DNA from 3 places in the Pseudoalteromonas sp. S1650 genome. Region 3 is predicted to be linked to each of the others. Evidence: predicted binding sites of a transcription regulator. Region 3 holds the regulator's gene; each other region holds the start of a gene.

What was found. The regulator FliA, encoded in region 3, starts transcription of late flagellar genes. The targets are predictions, from matches to a motif close to CTAAAGNTNNNNNNNNNNNNGCCGATA.
Region 1: a site for FliA is predicted at 2,308-2,334, ahead of CWB80_RS07310 (DUF4402 domain-containing protein). Genes of this name have one in related genera too.
Region 2: a site for FliA is predicted at 2,304-2,330, ahead of pomA (flagellar motor protein PomA). Genes of this name have one in related genera too.

The regions. Positions count from the first base shown of each region.
Region 1 covers NZ_PNDF01000021.1:136,619-142,042, forward strand. The annotation lists gene galU (UTP--glucose-1-phosphate uridylyltransferase GalU) at 1-654, shown strand, start outside; gene CWB80_RS07300 (SPOR domain-containing protein) at 1,083-1,592, shown strand; gene CWB80_RS07305 (SPOR domain-containing protein) at 1,732-2,274, shown strand; gene CWB80_RS07310 (DUF4402 domain-containing protein) at 2,386-2,979, shown strand; gene CWB80_RS07315 (DUF4402 domain-containing protein) at 2,999-3,466, shown strand; gene CWB80_RS07320 (fimbria/pilus periplasmic chaperone) at 3,475-4,266, shown strand; gene CWB80_RS07325 (hypothetical protein) at 4,287-5,424, shown strand, end outside.
Region 2 covers NZ_PNDF01000013.1:4,049-9,472, reverse strand. The annotation lists gene dxs (1-deoxy-D-xylulose-5-phosphate synthase) at 1-898, opposite strand, end outside; gene ispA ((2E,6E)-farnesyl diphosphate synthase) at 987-1,874, opposite strand; gene xseB (exodeoxyribonuclease VII small subunit) at 1,879-2,121, opposite strand; gene pomA (flagellar motor protein PomA) at 2,394-3,161, shown strand; gene CWB80_RS03555 (flagellar motor protein MotB) at 3,165-4,088, shown strand; gene CWB80_RS03550 (hypothetical protein) at 4,219-4,695, shown strand; gene CWB80_RS03545 (DNA topoisomerase III) at 4,762-5,424, shown strand, end outside.
Region 3 covers NZ_PNDF01000047.1:23,424-28,847, forward strand. The annotation lists gene flhA (flagellar biosynthesis protein FlhA) at 1-875, shown strand, start outside; gene flhF (flagellar biosynthesis GTPase FlhF) at 896-2,377, shown strand; gene CWB80_RS14590 (MinD/ParA family ATP-binding protein) at 2,370-3,230, shown strand; gene CWB80_RS14595 (RNA polymerase sigma factor FliA) at 3,257-3,967, shown strand; gene cheY (chemotaxis response regulator CheY) at 4,008-4,391, shown strand; gene CWB80_RS14605 (protein phosphatase CheZ) at 4,409-5,176, shown strand; gene CWB80_RS14610 (chemotaxis protein CheA) at 5,192-5,424, shown strand, end outside.

The DNA.
Region 1 (5,424 bases), on a different contig from region 3:
CGTGTGAAACGTCAGTTACTTGCTGAAGTACAGTCAATCTGCCCGAAAGATGTGACTATTATCCACGTTCGCCAAGGTGAAGCGAAAGGCCTTGGTCATGCGATAAATTGTGCGGCGCCTATTATAGGTAATGAACCGTTTGTTGTTATCTTACCGGATGTGATCATCGATGATGTTGCGAGCGATCTTAAAAAAGATAACTTAGCTGAAATGATCCAGCGTTTTGAAACCACCGGTGAGAGCCAAATTATGGTTGAGCCTGTGCCGCAAAACGAAGTAGACAAGTTCGGTGTAGTAGACTTAGGTGATGTAACAATTAATCAAGGTGAAAGCGCCGCAATTTTGAATATGGTTGAAAAGCCTCCTATTGATCAAGCTCCATCAAATCTTGCTGTTGTGGGTCGCTATGTACTGAGCAAAAATATTTGGCCATTACTTGCAAAAACTCCAGCTGGGGCAGGTGATGAAATTCAATTAACAGATGCCATAGCCATGCTAATGGAAAAAGAAACGGTTGATGCATACTCTATGAAAGGTAAAAGCCATGACTGTGGTAGCAAAATTGGTTATTTAAAAGCCATCGTTGAATTTGCTTTACGACGTGAGGAATTCAAAGATGAATTGAGCGACTTCATAAAGTCGTTGGTTAAATAACCAATTCTATTTACTTAGTAATAAATTATGTTAAAAAAGTGCCTATATGGCACTTTTTTGTTATTTACAAGCAGCTGACAATTGTTGATTATTAACAAATTAGGGACTTTTCTGATATACCTTTGTCTTATAGGGTTGTTAAGATGAGTATGGTGATTAATTGCTCTAATTCAGTTAGTTAACTGAGTAATGAAAAGCATTAATAATTTTGCTGCAAATTGTTTATGTTATAAAGCTACTTTTTACTAACAACATGATTTGCAGCGAATTAAAGCACTAAACTGAAATTATAATAAAAACATAATGTTAGTGTTTATTTTCAATATCTTAAATTATCTTTTAGCTTTTGATGTACAGGTAAGTACTAACAGATAGTCTTCTTCAAAGTAAGAAGCAATTTTTTAACGGTACGTTTAAGAATCCTGATTATGAAAGATTACTTCAAGCCTTTTCGCTGCAGTATATACCTAATGGTGTTATTAACTGTTTCTGGTTGCAGTAATGAGCTGCTGCTAAGCTCTACCGTTAATTCTATGCAAAGTTTTGCACTTCGCTTAATCGATCCTATTTTTCAAATTAATGTAAAAACTAGTTCTGAGCTTCAATCAACGGCTACACAAAAAAATACCCTAGCCACTGCTGCTATATTAGCACCTACAAAACCTAATTATACTTTTGCGTTACAGTTAGCATCAGTTAGCTCTGAGACCGCAATAGAAGTCACCTTTCATAAAATGGCAAAACAAGCGCCTAGTATTTTTCAAGGTAAACCAATTTTGAATGTTGAAGTTGCAGACGTGCATGATAGAACTTTCTACCGCTTAAAGTTTGGAGGCTATAAGTATTTAAAAAATGCGAAAGCTGACTGCGCGGCTATTAAGCGACAAGGTATTGATTGTTGGGTTAGTAAATACACAGATAATCGAATTTATTTTTAGCGTCAAATATTCACTCTAAAGGTGGCATTTTTATTGCTAATATTTAAGTCTGTTTTTTAGAATTGACGTCACCATGCATTTTTCTATTTTCTCTAAATATTTATTGTTAACCATCTGCTTAACTGCTTTAACAGCATGTATGATGAGCCAAGAACAAAGCCAGCCTGTTTATACTGAACAGCAGGTACAGCAATTTGCTGCCGAGTGGCAAAATCAACAGCCTAGCATTGAACGTCTTGCTGCAATGGAAAAAGACCTTGCGTTGTTAATCGAGGTACTTTCGGCTAATAGTGATTTAACTGCACAACCATCGGCATTTGAGCCGCAAAATGATGTGATCTATCACCAAAGTGAGCAAATACAATCTCAGCAATCATCATCAATCGACTCATTAGAAACGATTATTGCTGCAAACAAAGCAGCAGAAGCAGGTGTGCAATTAGGTTTATATTTAACGCCGAAAAAGGTCAGACATCAGGTCTTGAACCTTAAACGTGATTATCCTGCTGTTTTAAATGACCTAGATTTTCGCTTTAAAACTCGTGAGCAAAAAGGGGTAACCTTGTATGGATTACGAGCAGGTCCATTTGCAAATTATACTCAGGCGACAGCTTTTTGTGAGATAGCCAAAAGAATGGGGCAAACTTGTGTGACAGCCCCTTTTATTGGGGAGATGCTATAAGTATCTTTCCTCTTGGAAATTAGGGGATTAACCTTAAAGTATTTGTTCTAGAGGTCGATAAAGCTTAAGATACAGCAAAATGGCTTAGCCATTTATTTATAAGGACTTAATATGAAATTACCTCTTTCTTTAATTGCATGCTCATTAGCATTTTCTGCTTTTTATTCTTATGCCACTACTGAATCTTTCAGTGCAACAGTAAAGGTTCAAAACTCAGTTGTTTTAACAAAAGGGAATGATCTAAATTTTGGTACTATTCGTGCCGTAGCCGATCCTTCAGGTGCTGCGCAAGCTGTTTTAACAATTAACCCAGAACCTGATGCAAGCCCTGTTTCAACAAGAACAGATGCATCTCCTGCGATTATTTCAATTATTGAGCAAGGGTCTCCTGCTTCATTTACGGTATCGGAAGCGGTGCCAAATGCGCGTTTGTCGATTACTGATCCTACTGCTAATACTTTAGCTTCTGATGGACAAGGTTTAAATGAGCCAAACTTTATTGTTGATGAATGGAAGTATTTTATTACTTCAGGCCCAAATGCAAATGCTTATTACCTTCCAGGCAGCCCAAATTTAACAGCAGATGCAGACGGCAGTGTTGAGTTTAACATTGGTGCCAATTTATCTACCTCAAATTCGGCGTCATCTGAGCCTTATCGTGATGTTGAGTATACCGGCACTTTCCAATTAGAAGTTGCTTACTAATAATACTAGGTAATTAGTCATGCGCTTTTTGCTTTTAGCTACTGTTTTATTTTGTGTGTTCTCAACACCCTTACAGGCTGCGAGCACAGAGCAACAAGCGCTTGATTTTGGTACTCTAGTTATTCTAGCTAATACAAATACCAGCTCTGTAATCGTCAAAGATGATGGCAGTATCAATACGCAGGGCTCGGTTTATGTTCTTAAAAATGGCCGCCCTGCAGAATTATTACTTACTGACTTTCCAGCTAGAACTCAGCTAACTATGAATCTAGTTGCCCCAGTTGACTTAACACATGATATCGATGGCAACTCGAGTGCTGGATTTTCTGTACGCCTTAATGGTTTTCCTAAATATGTGATTACCAATGAATTTGGTGAAGCAAAAGTATTTATTGGCGGTATTTTAACGACAGACCGTAGCGCTAAACCATACGCTGATGGTCAGTATTCTTCTACAACTTATTTAGAAATATCAGTCGATTACTAAGGATAGATATGTTCGCAAAACGTCTTTTATGTGGACTTCTTTTTGTTTTTTTCAGTCAATATGCAACGGCAAACTTACTTATTTCACCAACGCGGGTTTCATTTGATGAGCGCCAACGAAGCGCAAAAGTCACCGTCATTAATAGCTCAGAAGAGTACCGTACATACCGCGTGGTATGGAGCGAAAAATTAGCGCTACCTGGTGGGGGCTATCAAACATTGAGTGAGCCAGTAACCACGAGCCTTTCTCCTATGGCACGCTTATCACCAAAGCAAATTCGCTTAGCACCTGGCGAAAGGCAAACGATTAAAATAGCAATTAGAAAGCCTAAGGATTTGGCTAAAGGGGAATATCGTTCCCATTTACTATTTCAAGCCTTACCAAATGAAGATAAGGCAGCTAAGGCTGGACTTAAAGTGAATATGATTTTGAGTTTTAGTATTCCAGTTGTATATCGTGAACAAGGTGAGCTGCCAAAAGTTGCATTTCAAACTGCAGAAATAGTTGAAGATTCGGTAAACAAAAAACCAAAAATTGCCGTTAAATTAACTGAACAACAAGGTTTTAGTAGTTACGGTCGACTTAGCGCGTATGTTACTAATTCTGCAGGTAAACAAGAAAAAATCGCAGAAATCGGGAATCTAAGCCTATACCCTGAAATTGAACAAGCGACTGTGTTGTTAGATTTATTCTCTGGTAAACAGTTGCCAAAACAAGGGAACATTGAGCTTAAATATCAAGGTGCCGATGAGTATGAAGGCGTCGATTTTGGCTCATATTCATTGCCTATTCGACATTAAGGATTAATGCGAAAACATTTATGAATCGCTTATTTGCGATAGGGCTTATACTATTAAGTCCTATCAGCGTTGCTAATTCGACTGTGAGTACAGAGGATGTACTAGCTAGAGTCAATGCCATAAGAGCTAAGCTAAATGGCGAACAGCTTTACGCTCCACAATCTAAGCATATACCTGCTGTTAATCATTCTGCAGATACCTTAGACGCTCAGCAACGAATTGCCACTGGGGAATTTTTGCTATTTTCAATTTATTTAAATGAAAATTATTTAGGTGAGTTGTTTGCCCTTAAGTCTGATCAAGACATATTGCTTGGCGTTTCGGGGCTAGTTGATATTTTACAGCTTGCAATTAATGTCGATATATCAGCCGAGAGGGCCGAAGGTTGGTTCATTAACACCAATAAAACCTTTCAATTAACAGCTCAAAAACAGTTGATTACAGATACAAAAAAGTGGCAGCTTACAGAACAACAAATTAGTGTTGATGATGATATTTATATAGAGGCAGCAGTACTCGCTGAGGCTTTAGAATTTCAGCATCGCTCTGATTACGCAAGCTTAGAGCTGTATATTGAAACTGAGTCTGTTTATCCGGTTGTCGCCCAAGCGCAGCGACATAAAAAACAACTACAAAGCTATAGTACTCAAAAGCAAGCAACTTTACCTTGGAAACCAAGCCCATATCAGGCCTTATCTGTCCCTGTGGCTGACTTACAATTGAACTATACCCAAGATAATGATGGTAGTCAGGCAAGTTACTCATTACTTGGCTCGCAAGATTTTGCATACCTTACTATGGAATACTTTTTATCGGGCCGTGAAAGTGATTTATTGAATAACTCAAGACTAACTTTCTCCAAGCAAGATGTGAATAATCAGCTGTTAGGTCCACTTGCTGCAAGTCTTATTGAGGTAGGTGATGTCACAGCTACGCAAGTTGGCAGCCGTTATAACAACCAGTACGGGCGCGGAGTTAAAATTTCGAATTATCAACTTGGGCAAGCAGTTAATAATAATCGAGTGAATCTAACTGGTGTAGTACAGCCAGGTTGGGATGTTGAATTATACCGCAATGGTATTTTAATTGAGCAGCAATTGAGCTTGGCGGATGGGCGCTATGTTTTTGCTGACGTTGATTTACTGTTTGGTGAAAATA
Region 2 (5,424 bases), on a different contig from region 3:
CGTGGTAGCCAATTGGATCCGCTTCAGCAGGCTTATAACCTTTACCTTTTTGCGTTTTAATATGTAGTAACTGTGGGCCTTTAAGGTTACGCATATTACGTAAGGTATCAACCAACATATTTACATCATGACCATCAATTGGGCCGATGTAATTTAGGCCTAACTCTTCAAAGAACGTACCCGGAATGACCATTCCTTTTAGGTGCTCTTCCATGCGGCTAGCAAGTTCTTTCACAGGCGGTAAACCAGAAAGGAGCTTTTTACTGCCTTCACGAATATTGGTGTAGAAGCTGCCAGATAAAATTCGGGCAAAGTGGTTATTGAGTGCACCTACGTTTTCTGAAATCGACATTTCATTATCGTTTAAGATAATTAACACGTTAGGATTAACATCACCCATGTGATTCATTGCTTCAAATGCCATACCAGCAGTGATCGCACCATCGCCAATAACAGCAACGGTTTTACGATCTTTACCTTCTTTTTCTGCAGCAATGGCCATACCTAAGGCTGCTGAAATTGAGGTGCTCGAATGACCAACACTGAAAGTATCGTATGGGCTTTCTTCACGGAATGGGAATGGGTGCAAACCGTCTTTTTGACGAATAGTATGCATTTGGTCACGACGACCCGTTAAGATTTTATGCGGGTATGCTTGATGACCCACATCCCAAACTAAACGATCTTCAGGAGTGTTATAAACATAATGCAGTGCAACTGTTAACTCAACAGTGCCTAAACCTGATGCTAGATGACCACTACTTTGCGAAACTGAGTTAAGTAGGTATTCGCGTAACTCTTTACTAAACGCAGGTAACTTGTCTTGCGCTAAATCACGCAGTTGTGCTGGTTCGTCAACCAAACTTAATAATGGATACTTGCTACTATCAAGTGTCATGATTTTTTATACATCCTTCGCTAACCAGAGTGCATTATAGCCGATTGCCGCTCCGATTTTTTAGTTATTTTGTCTTTCTTTTTAGGTATTAATAATTGCGTTCAACAATATAGCTTGCAAGACTCGCCAATTCGCTGGTGTCGTAATCAATAGCCTCAAGAGCTTGATGGGCTTGAGCCAGCAAATCTTGTGCTTTTTGCTTTGCGCCTGCCATCCCTAATAAAGCAGGGTAGGTTGCTTTGTTTGCAGCAACATCGGAACCCTGTGGCTTACCTAATGTTTCAGTATCAGCTTCTACATCAAGGATATCGTCTTGTACCTGAAAAGCCAGTCCAATTGCTTGGCCAAACATGTTTAATTGCGCGAGTGTATGTTCATCACAGCTTTTTGCACTCAATGCACCGAGTGTAATTGCACAATTAAGCAAGGCACCCGTTTTTAGCTGATGAATGCGCTCTAGCTGAGCAACTGTAATTTCTTTATCGGTCGCTTCAATATCCAGTGCTTGCCCACCTACCATACCTTCAATACCTGAGGCTTTGCTTAATGAGGCAATCATTTTTACTTGCTGGCTCGCAGAAACAGCAAATTGATGATTGGCAATTAAATCAAATGCCAGTGTTTGTAAGGCATCACCTGCGAGTATGGCTTGTGCTTCGCCATAGACAATATGACAGGTAGGGCGGCCACGTCTTAAGTCATCATCATCCATTGCTGGTAAGTCATCATGAACTAAAGAATAGCTATGAATACACTCAATAGCGGCGGCAAGAATATCAAGATCGGCCTTGTCCGCGCCCATCATCCGGCCCGTTGCATATACAAGGTAAGGACGTAAGCGTTTACCACCATTTAGAACACCGTAGTGGGTGGCTTCTTTGATGTTTTTTTCGGTATTAAGTGGCTGTTCAAAATAGCGATTTAAATGTGCTTCAACGTCTTCACGAGCGCGTTGTAATTGTTCTTTTAATTGCACTTAATTAGTCCAAGTTTGAATCAAAATTGCTAAGAGGCGCTTGGCTATCGTTACCCATTAAAATGGCAACTTTTTGTTCGGCTTGTTGTAACTTACCAGACGAAGCGTTTGCTAGCGCAATGCCGCGTTCAAATTGTTTTAGTGATTGTTCCAGTGACAATTCACCTTGCTCCATTTGTGCAACAATTTGAGATAATTCATCCAGTGCTTCTTCAAAGCTTAAGTTTTCTGGTTTCTTTGTTGCCATTGTGGCCTCGATAGCTGTTAGAAAGTGAGGCCAATTTTAGGGGGAATGCTAAACTAGGTCAAAGAATGATGTGTTTTTTTACGCATAATTCATTTTTAGTATGCTATTTTTACGATTTTAAATACAGCTTAAACTTGTAGCTTAAAAATCTTACATTAAAATAAAATTAATTCATTTAATGATTTAAGTATTTCAACTGCTTGCCGATAAGCAGTTAATAATAAAAATTTGATACTTGAGTGTATCGTGTAATTGTTCCTCTGGAGGGGTATGTGGATTTAGCAACCATAATAGGTATTCTTGGTGCCATAGGCTTAATTGCTATGTCGATGGTGTTAAGTAGTGATGGCCAAGTTGCAATGTTTTACAACACGCCTTCGGTGGTCATTGTATTTGGTGGTTCGATTTTTATTGTATTATCAAATTTCACCATGGGGCAATTTTTGGGCATAGGTAAAGTGGCAGCAAAAGCTTTTATGTTCAAAATCGAATCTCCGGAAGAATTAATTGAAAAAGCAGTAGAATTAGCTGATTCTGCACGTAAAGGTGGCTTCTTAGCATTAGAAGAAGCTGAAATCCCCAACGGTTTTATGCGTAAAGGGGTCGATATGTTAGTGGATGGTCATGATGCTGATGTCGTTCGCGCCACGCTGCAAAAAGATATTTCTCTTACTGCTAACCGTCATGAACTCGGTGCTGGTTTATTCAAATCACTTGCCGATATTGCGCCTGCAATGGGTATGATCGGTACGCTAATCGGTCTGGTTGCTATGTTATCAAACATGGATGACCCAAAGGCAATCGGCCCAGCAATGGCAGTTGCCCTTTTAACAACTCTCTATGGTGCTTTCTTAGCAAACGTTGTCGCTATTCCAATTCAGGTAAAACTAGAACTGCGTAAAGACGAAGAAGCCCTTAATCAACGCTTAATTCTTGACGCGGTGCTAGGTATTCAAGACGGTCAGAACCCGAAAGTAATTGAAGGTATTTTGAAAAACTACTTAGCCGAATCAAAACGTAAAGTTGATACCGAGGAGTAGAGCATGTCAGATGAAGAGTGCAAATGTCCACCACCGGGTTTACCCGCCTGGATGGGAACCTTCGCAGATTTAATGTCATTATTAATGTGCTTCTTTGTACTCTTGCTTGCTTTCTCTGAAATGGACGTGCTGAAGTTTAAGCAAATTGCTGGCTCTATGAAGTTTGCTTTTGGTGTACAAAATAAAATTGAAGTAAAAGATATTCCAAAAGGAACCTCTGTTATTGCCATGGAGTTTACTCCAGGCAAACCTGAGCCAACACCTATTGAAACGATTCAGCAACAAACCGTTGAGATGACACAACAAATGCTTGAGTTTCAGGCTGGCGACGAAAGCTCCGCCGGTGGTCGACAAGAACAGCGCGGTAATAAACGTGGTGGTGAATCGCAAAGTACGGCTCAGCAACAAGCTTTAGAACAGTCAATTTCTGCGGCTGATCAAGAACAAACAAATGAACTTGTGAAGAAAATTGCCCAGCAACTAGAACAGCAAATTATGGATGGGGCAATTGAGCTTGAGTCATTAGGCCAGCAAATTATTATTCGCATTCGTGAGAATGGTTCATTCCCATCGGGTAGTGCTTTTTTACAGCCAAAGTTTAAACCTATCATTCGTGATATTGCTACGCTGTTAAAAGATGTGCCGGGTGAAATAACCGTGTCTGGGCACACTGATGACTTCCAAGTATCGAATGAGCTTTATACCAATAACTGGGATTTATCATCAAAGCGTGCGGTGGCAGTTGCCAGTGAAATGGAAAAAGCACCAGGGTTTGATAAGTCCCGTATGATGGTGGTCGGCCACGCAGAAACCAGGCCTCTAGTACCGAATGTAACCGACGAAGATCGCAAGCGAAATCGCCGTGTTGAAATCTCTATTATGCAAGGTAAAGCACACGAATCTGAACCTATTGATGTAAGGCAGTAAATCAATTAAAGTTAAGCCTCATTAACAAATGTAATAGAGAATAAAAATGAAAAAAGTTGATAAATATAGCTACATGCCTGGTAATGGTAGTGGCGACGATGATGGTAAAACAGATTAAGGTTAGTTAATTTTGCCTGATTGGTTTGTATATACCATCTCAATTTTGAATAATAGCTGGGTGTTCATTCTGAGCCCTGCTATTTTCGTTTTCTACCTCCGCAAAGATTGGCAGGCATTCCACTTTACCGTAATAACAGCATGTTTCTTTTTATACGGTACCTTAATTCATAGCGGCTTACGTGAATTTGATGACATTTATATTTGGCGCTATGTCGTTTGGGCTTTTAATGATATTGCTTGGATGGCAATCATTGCTTACTTAGGTATTAAAGATAAAGTCTACTTATGGCAAAGTGTTTTAGGGCAGTTGGTTGTGATAATGGCGCCTATTTTGCAACTGTTCCGTTTAGTTGACCGCCACCTTTGGGATTTGTCTTACAGCACTTACATGTATAAGACCCTGCTACCGCTAATCAATATTGGTACTGTGGTCGTATGTTACCTACCACTTATCTATCTTTTTACTCGACGAAGCCAGCAAGCTTAAGGCGTTTCTTCGTTAAAAATCCTGTGCTAGACTACTGTTTATAAAAACAGTATTTAGTGTTGCGTTATGAAACTTTACATTGCCGAAAAACCATCCTTGGCACGAGCCATTGCAGATGCTCTACCAAAACCACAAAAAAAACATGATGGTTATATAGAGCTTGGTAATGGAGATTGTGTCTCTTGGTGTATTGGTCATTTACTTGAGCAAGCAGAGCCCGATGATTACGATGCAAGTTTTAAAAAATGGCGATTTGAGCATTTACCTATCGTGCCAGAACAATGGCAATTAAAACCTAAAGCAAAAACACGCAAACAACTTACTGTACTAAAAAAGCTCATTAAGCAGGCAAGTACAATAATTCATGCTGGCGACCCTGATAGGGAAGGCCAGTTATTGGTTGATGAAGTGATCGAACAGGTTAAACTTAGCCAAGCCAAAAAACAGCAAATTCAACGACTCTTGATCAGCGACTTAAACTTAAGTGCAGTTAAAAAAGCACTAAATAATTTGAAATCGAACCGCGATTTTATTCCTTTGAGTGTGTCTGCCTTAGCTCGATCACGTGCCGATTGGTTATTTGGCATGAATTTAACTCGAGCCTATACGCTTGCTGGGCAAAAAGCTGGATTTGGCAATGTGCTATCTGTTGGGCGTGTTCAAACGCCTATTTTAGGTTTAGTCGTTAATCGTGATAATGAAATCACTCACTTTGTAGCGAAACCTTTT
Region 3 (5,424 bases):
ATATCCGCGATAACTTAGAGCTTGACCCAAATGCTTATAGAATCACTATGATGGGGGTTTCAAGCGGTGAAGGTGAGCTTAAGCATGGTGATGAGTTAGCGATTAATCCAGGCCAAGTATTTGGTCCAATCAAAGGGGTTGCCACAAAAGATCCTGCATTTGGTCTAGATGCGGTTTGGATCAAACCAGATCAAAAAGATGAAGCGCAGTCACTTGGCTACACAGTCGTTGATTCAGCAACTGTGGTTGCAACTCATATTAGTCAGTTACTTACTAATAGCGCTGCTTTACTGCTTGGTCATGAAGAAGTACAAAACTTATTAGATATGTTAGCGAAGAGTCATCCTCGTCTTGTTGAAGGGCTGGTTCCTGATGTATTACCACTCACTACTATCGTAAAAGTACTACAAAACTTACTCAATGAAGGGGTGGCAATTCGCGATATGCGCTCGATTGTTCAAACTCTTGTTGAGTATGGCCCACGTAGCCAAGACCCAGATGTACTAACGGCTGCAGTGAGAATTTCACTACGCAGACTGATTGTTCAAGACGCTGTTGGTATGTCTTCTGAGATCCCTGTCATAACCTTGGCGCCTGAGTTGGAACAGATGTTGCATCAGTCACTTCAGAATGCAGGTGACGAAGGTGCCGGAATAGAGCCAGGCCTTGCAGAGCGACTTCAACAATCATTGAATGAAGCGCACCAAAACCAAGAAATGGCCGGCGAACCTTCGATACTGTTAACGTCAGGAATGTTACGGACTGTGCTATCTCGCTTCGTTAAGTACACCATCCCAGGTTTAAGGGTGATGTCTTACCAAGAGGTACCAGACGAAAGACAGATTAAGATTGTCAGCTCAGTAGGCCAACAATAGGATAGTAAAGGGGTTGAACCATGAAAATTAAACGTTTTTTTGCTAAAGATATGCGCACTGCACTGAAAGAAGTGAAAGATGAACTAGGTGTTGATGCGGTTATTATGTCGAACAAAAAGCTTGCTAACGGCGTTGAAATCGTTGCAGCTGTTGATTACGACAAAGCAGCCCCGAAAGCCGAAGCTAAACCAGCAGTGGCACAATCAGCACCTGCTCCACAGCATAACTTTGTTAAACCTGAGCCAATGCGTGCTAAACCTGAGCCGCAAGCGAAAGTTGCTGATAGCTTACAAGCGATACTTGAGCGTCAAGCCCCACGCCCTCGTTCGCCAGAGCTTGCGTCAATGTTTAGTCAATCTGGTATTGATACGAGTGAACACTATCAAGCAAAAGAGCCAAGCTTTGAGCAGCAACAGCCACAATACAAGCAAGCTCCTCGTTATCAACCGCAGGCAGCACCTCGTGTACAAACTCAAGCACATAGCTTAGGTTTTGATGACGATTTAGATTCAGGTTTTGATGATTTAGATTCTCCCGCTGAGCATAAAAACTCAGCACCTGCGAATCAATCAGAAATGACGACTATGCGGGAAGAAATGAATGCGATTCGTCAATTACTTGAACACCAAGTATCTGGCTTAATGCAACAGGATATGGCTCGCCGCGATCCGACTCGTGCATGTATGATTGACCGCTTAGCGGGTATGGGCATTGAACGTGATGTTGCTGAGCAAATGGCCTGTTTCATTCCTGACGATGTATCACGTCAACAAGCGTGGCAAGCATTACTGCAAATGGTTGAAAACCAAATGCATACAACGAATAACGAAATCCTACGTCAAGGTGGTGTATTCGCATTAGTGGGCCCAACGGGTGTTGGTAAAACAACGACTGTTGCGAAATTAGCTGCACTGGGTGCACAAAAATATGGTGCTGATAAAGTGGCGTTGATCACCACTGATACATATAGAATTGGTGCCTACGAACAATTGGCTACTTATGGTCGTATTATTGGCTGTGGTGTTAAGCAGGTAAAAGATGCGAATGAATTAGCTGAAGTGCTATACCATTTACGTAATAAGCGTCTAGTATTAATAGATACAGCGGGTATGAGCCAACGTGATTTACGTTTAACTGAGCAATTAAACACCCTAATGCGTAATCAGCGTGTTGATATTCGTAGTTATTTAGTATTAAGTGCAACAGCACAGATAAATGTGTTGCAAGAAACCGTAAGACACTTTAAAAAGGTTCATCTAAGTGGCTGTATCTTCACTAAATTGGATGAATCTTTAAGTTTAGGTGAGATTATTAGTATAGCGATTCAAAATCGCCTGCCAATAGGGTATCTTACTAACGGTCAGCGTGTTCCTGAAGATATTCGCGTAGCGAATGCTGAAAAACTAGTGAAAAAAGCTGAACAATTGTATTTAAAACGAGCAAAAGCACAACATTCACGACGTCAAGCAGTAGCGTCGAACACAGTAGGGATGTATGATTAACACAGTATTAGATCAAGCAAGCGGCCTGCGCAAAATGAATCAAAATAATAATAGTGGCGTTAAAGTTATCGCTGTGACTGGCGGTAAAGGTGGTGTGGGTAAAACCAACGTTTCACTCAATACCGCAATCGCATTAGGGCAGCAAGGAAATCGTGTATTAGTACTAGATGCCGATTTAGGTTTGGCAAACTGTGACGTGATGCTTGGCCTTCGTGTTGAACGTAACTTATCTCATGTTTTGTCAGGCGAGTGTGAGCTTGACGAAATTCTTGTTGAAGGTCCTGCAGGTATAAAAATTGTACCAGCGACCTCTGGTTCGCAAAGCATGGTGGAATTAACACCATCTGAGCATGCAGGCCTTATCCGCGCTTTTAGCGAGTTAAACACTGAGTTTGATATTTTAATTGTCGATACCGCTGCAGGTATTTCTGACATGGTATTAAGCTTTTCTCGTGCAGCCCAAGATGTTGTTGTGGTTGTATGCGATGAACCTACCTCAATTACCGATGCTTATGCGCTTATAAAAGTGCTTAGCCGTGAGCATGGCGTATATAAATTTAAAATTGTTGCCAATATGGTGCGCAGTTTGCGTGAAGGGCAAGAATTATTTGCTAAACTTTCAAAAGTAACGGATCGCTTTTTAGACGTTTCAATGGAGTTGGTAGCTACCATTCCTTATGACGAGAACATGCGTAAATCTACGCGACGTCAAAAGGTGATTGTTGAATTATTTCCAAACTCACCAGCTGCGGTGGCGTTTAAAACATTAGCAACAAAAGCAGTTAAGTGGCCGATCCCTAATCAACCTTCTGGCCATTTAGAATTTTTCATTGAAAAACTAGTAAACGGCTAACTATGACAACATCGGTGAATAAAGCGATGGGATATCAATCAGCACAAAACTTAAATGCGATTGTTGAAAAACATGCCTCTTTAGTTAAAAAAGTGGCGTGCCATCTAATTGCTCGTTTACCTGCCAGTGTCCAACTCGATGATTTAATTCAATCAGGCATGATAGGCCTAATTGAAGCATCAAAAAACTTTGATGCTAGCAAAGGGGCTAGTTTCGAAACTTTCGCTGGAATTCGTATTCGTGGTGCGATGTTAGACGAAATTCGTAGAGGTGACTGGGCACCACGCTCAGTTCACCGAAATGCTCGCCTTGTGGCTGAAACCATTTCCGAATTAGAAAGCACGCTAAATCGTGAACCTAAAGATACAGAAGTCGCTGAAAAACTTGATATAACGCTCGATGAGTACCATCATATTCTACATGATGTAAATTCTAGTAAAGTATTAGGTATAGAGGACTTAGGCGTTGATGAAGACGTCATTACACCTGTAGGTCAGGATTTAGGACTAGACAAACCGTTTAATAACGTTAAAAATGAGCGGTTTAACCAGTCTCTATTAACGGCTATCCAATCGTTACCAGAAAGAGATGCACTTGTTTTGTCTTTGTACTACAACGACGAAATGAACTTAAAAGAAATAGGACACATACTCGATGTTAGTGAATCGCGTGTGAGTCAGATACATGGTCAGGCGATGATTAAGCTCAAAGCAAAAATCAATGACTGGATTAATTAGTAGTAAGTAAATATAGGTTCAAACCTCACCGGAGGATGTTTTGGATAAAAACATGAAAATTCTTGTTGTTGATGATTTTTCTACAATGAGACGTATCATTAAAAATCTATTAAGGGATTTAGGTTTTACCAATGTGCAGGAAGCTGACGATGGGTCAACAGCATTGCCAATGCTACAAAATCAAGAATTTGATTTTGTTGTAACAGATTGGAACATGCCAGGTATGCAAGGCATTGATTTGTTAAGAGCAATTCGTGCTGATGATAGCCTTAAGCATATTCCTGTATTAATGGTGACAGCTGAAGCGAAAAAAGAACAAATTGTTGCTGCTGCTCAAGCGGGTGTTAATGGCTATATCGTTAAACCATTCACTGCTGCGACACTTAAAACCAAATTGGAAAAAGTGTTTGAACGTTTAGGTTAATCTAAGGGGAGAGGCTTATGTCAGCACTAGCTGCGCCTCAAATAAGTTTAGAGCAAGCTCGTCAACTTGTTGAGTTTCTTGAAAATGGTGAACAAGAAAAAGCTGATCAGCTGATACTTGAAACAGCATCAAAAGAACAATCAGAGCTGTTTGCTGAAATCGGTAAACTGACGCGACAATTACATGAAGCGCTAAAAAACTTTGATCTAGATACTCGTCTTTCAGATTTAACTACCGATGCGATCCCAGACGCTAAGCAGCGCTTAAATTATGTTATGGAAATGACAGAAAGCGCCGCTAACAAAACCATGGATGCAGTTGAAGCTAGTTTACCTATAGCGCAACAACTTGCAGATGAAATAGCGACGATTAAACCAACGTGGGATCGTTTAATGAGCCGAGAAATAGAGCTCGGTGAGTTTAAAAAGCTATGTCATAGCTTAGATAATTTTATGAATAACTCGCATACTAAAACCGATGAGCTACAGGGCTTGATGACCAATGTGCTGATGGCACAGGACTATCAAGATTTGACGGGGCAAGTAATCCGTCGCGTCATTGAGTTAGTGCGAGAAGTAGAAGACAGTTTAATTAATCTCTTAACTGTGTTTGGCAGTCAAGAAGATGGTCATCAACAACAAGAAAAACAGGCCATAGAAAAAGCACCTGCAACAAGTGATACACTAGCAGGTCCTGAAGGGCCGATTATTGATAAAGACTCTCGTGATGATGTTGTCTCAGGACAAGATGAAGTCGATGATCTATTATCAAGTCTGGGCTTCTAAGAGGAGAGTAGCTGCATGAGCTTTGAAGTCGATGAAGATATTTTACAGGATTTCCTTGTTGAGGCAGGAGAAATCTTAGAGCTTTTGTCAGAGCAATTAGTTGAGCTTGAGAACAATCCCGAAGACAAAGATCTCTTAAACGCCATTTTTAGAGGCTTCCACACTGTCAAAGGCGGTGCAGGCTTTTTAAGCATGACTGAACTTGTTGATGCGTGTCACGGTGCAGAGAATGTTTTCGATTTATTACG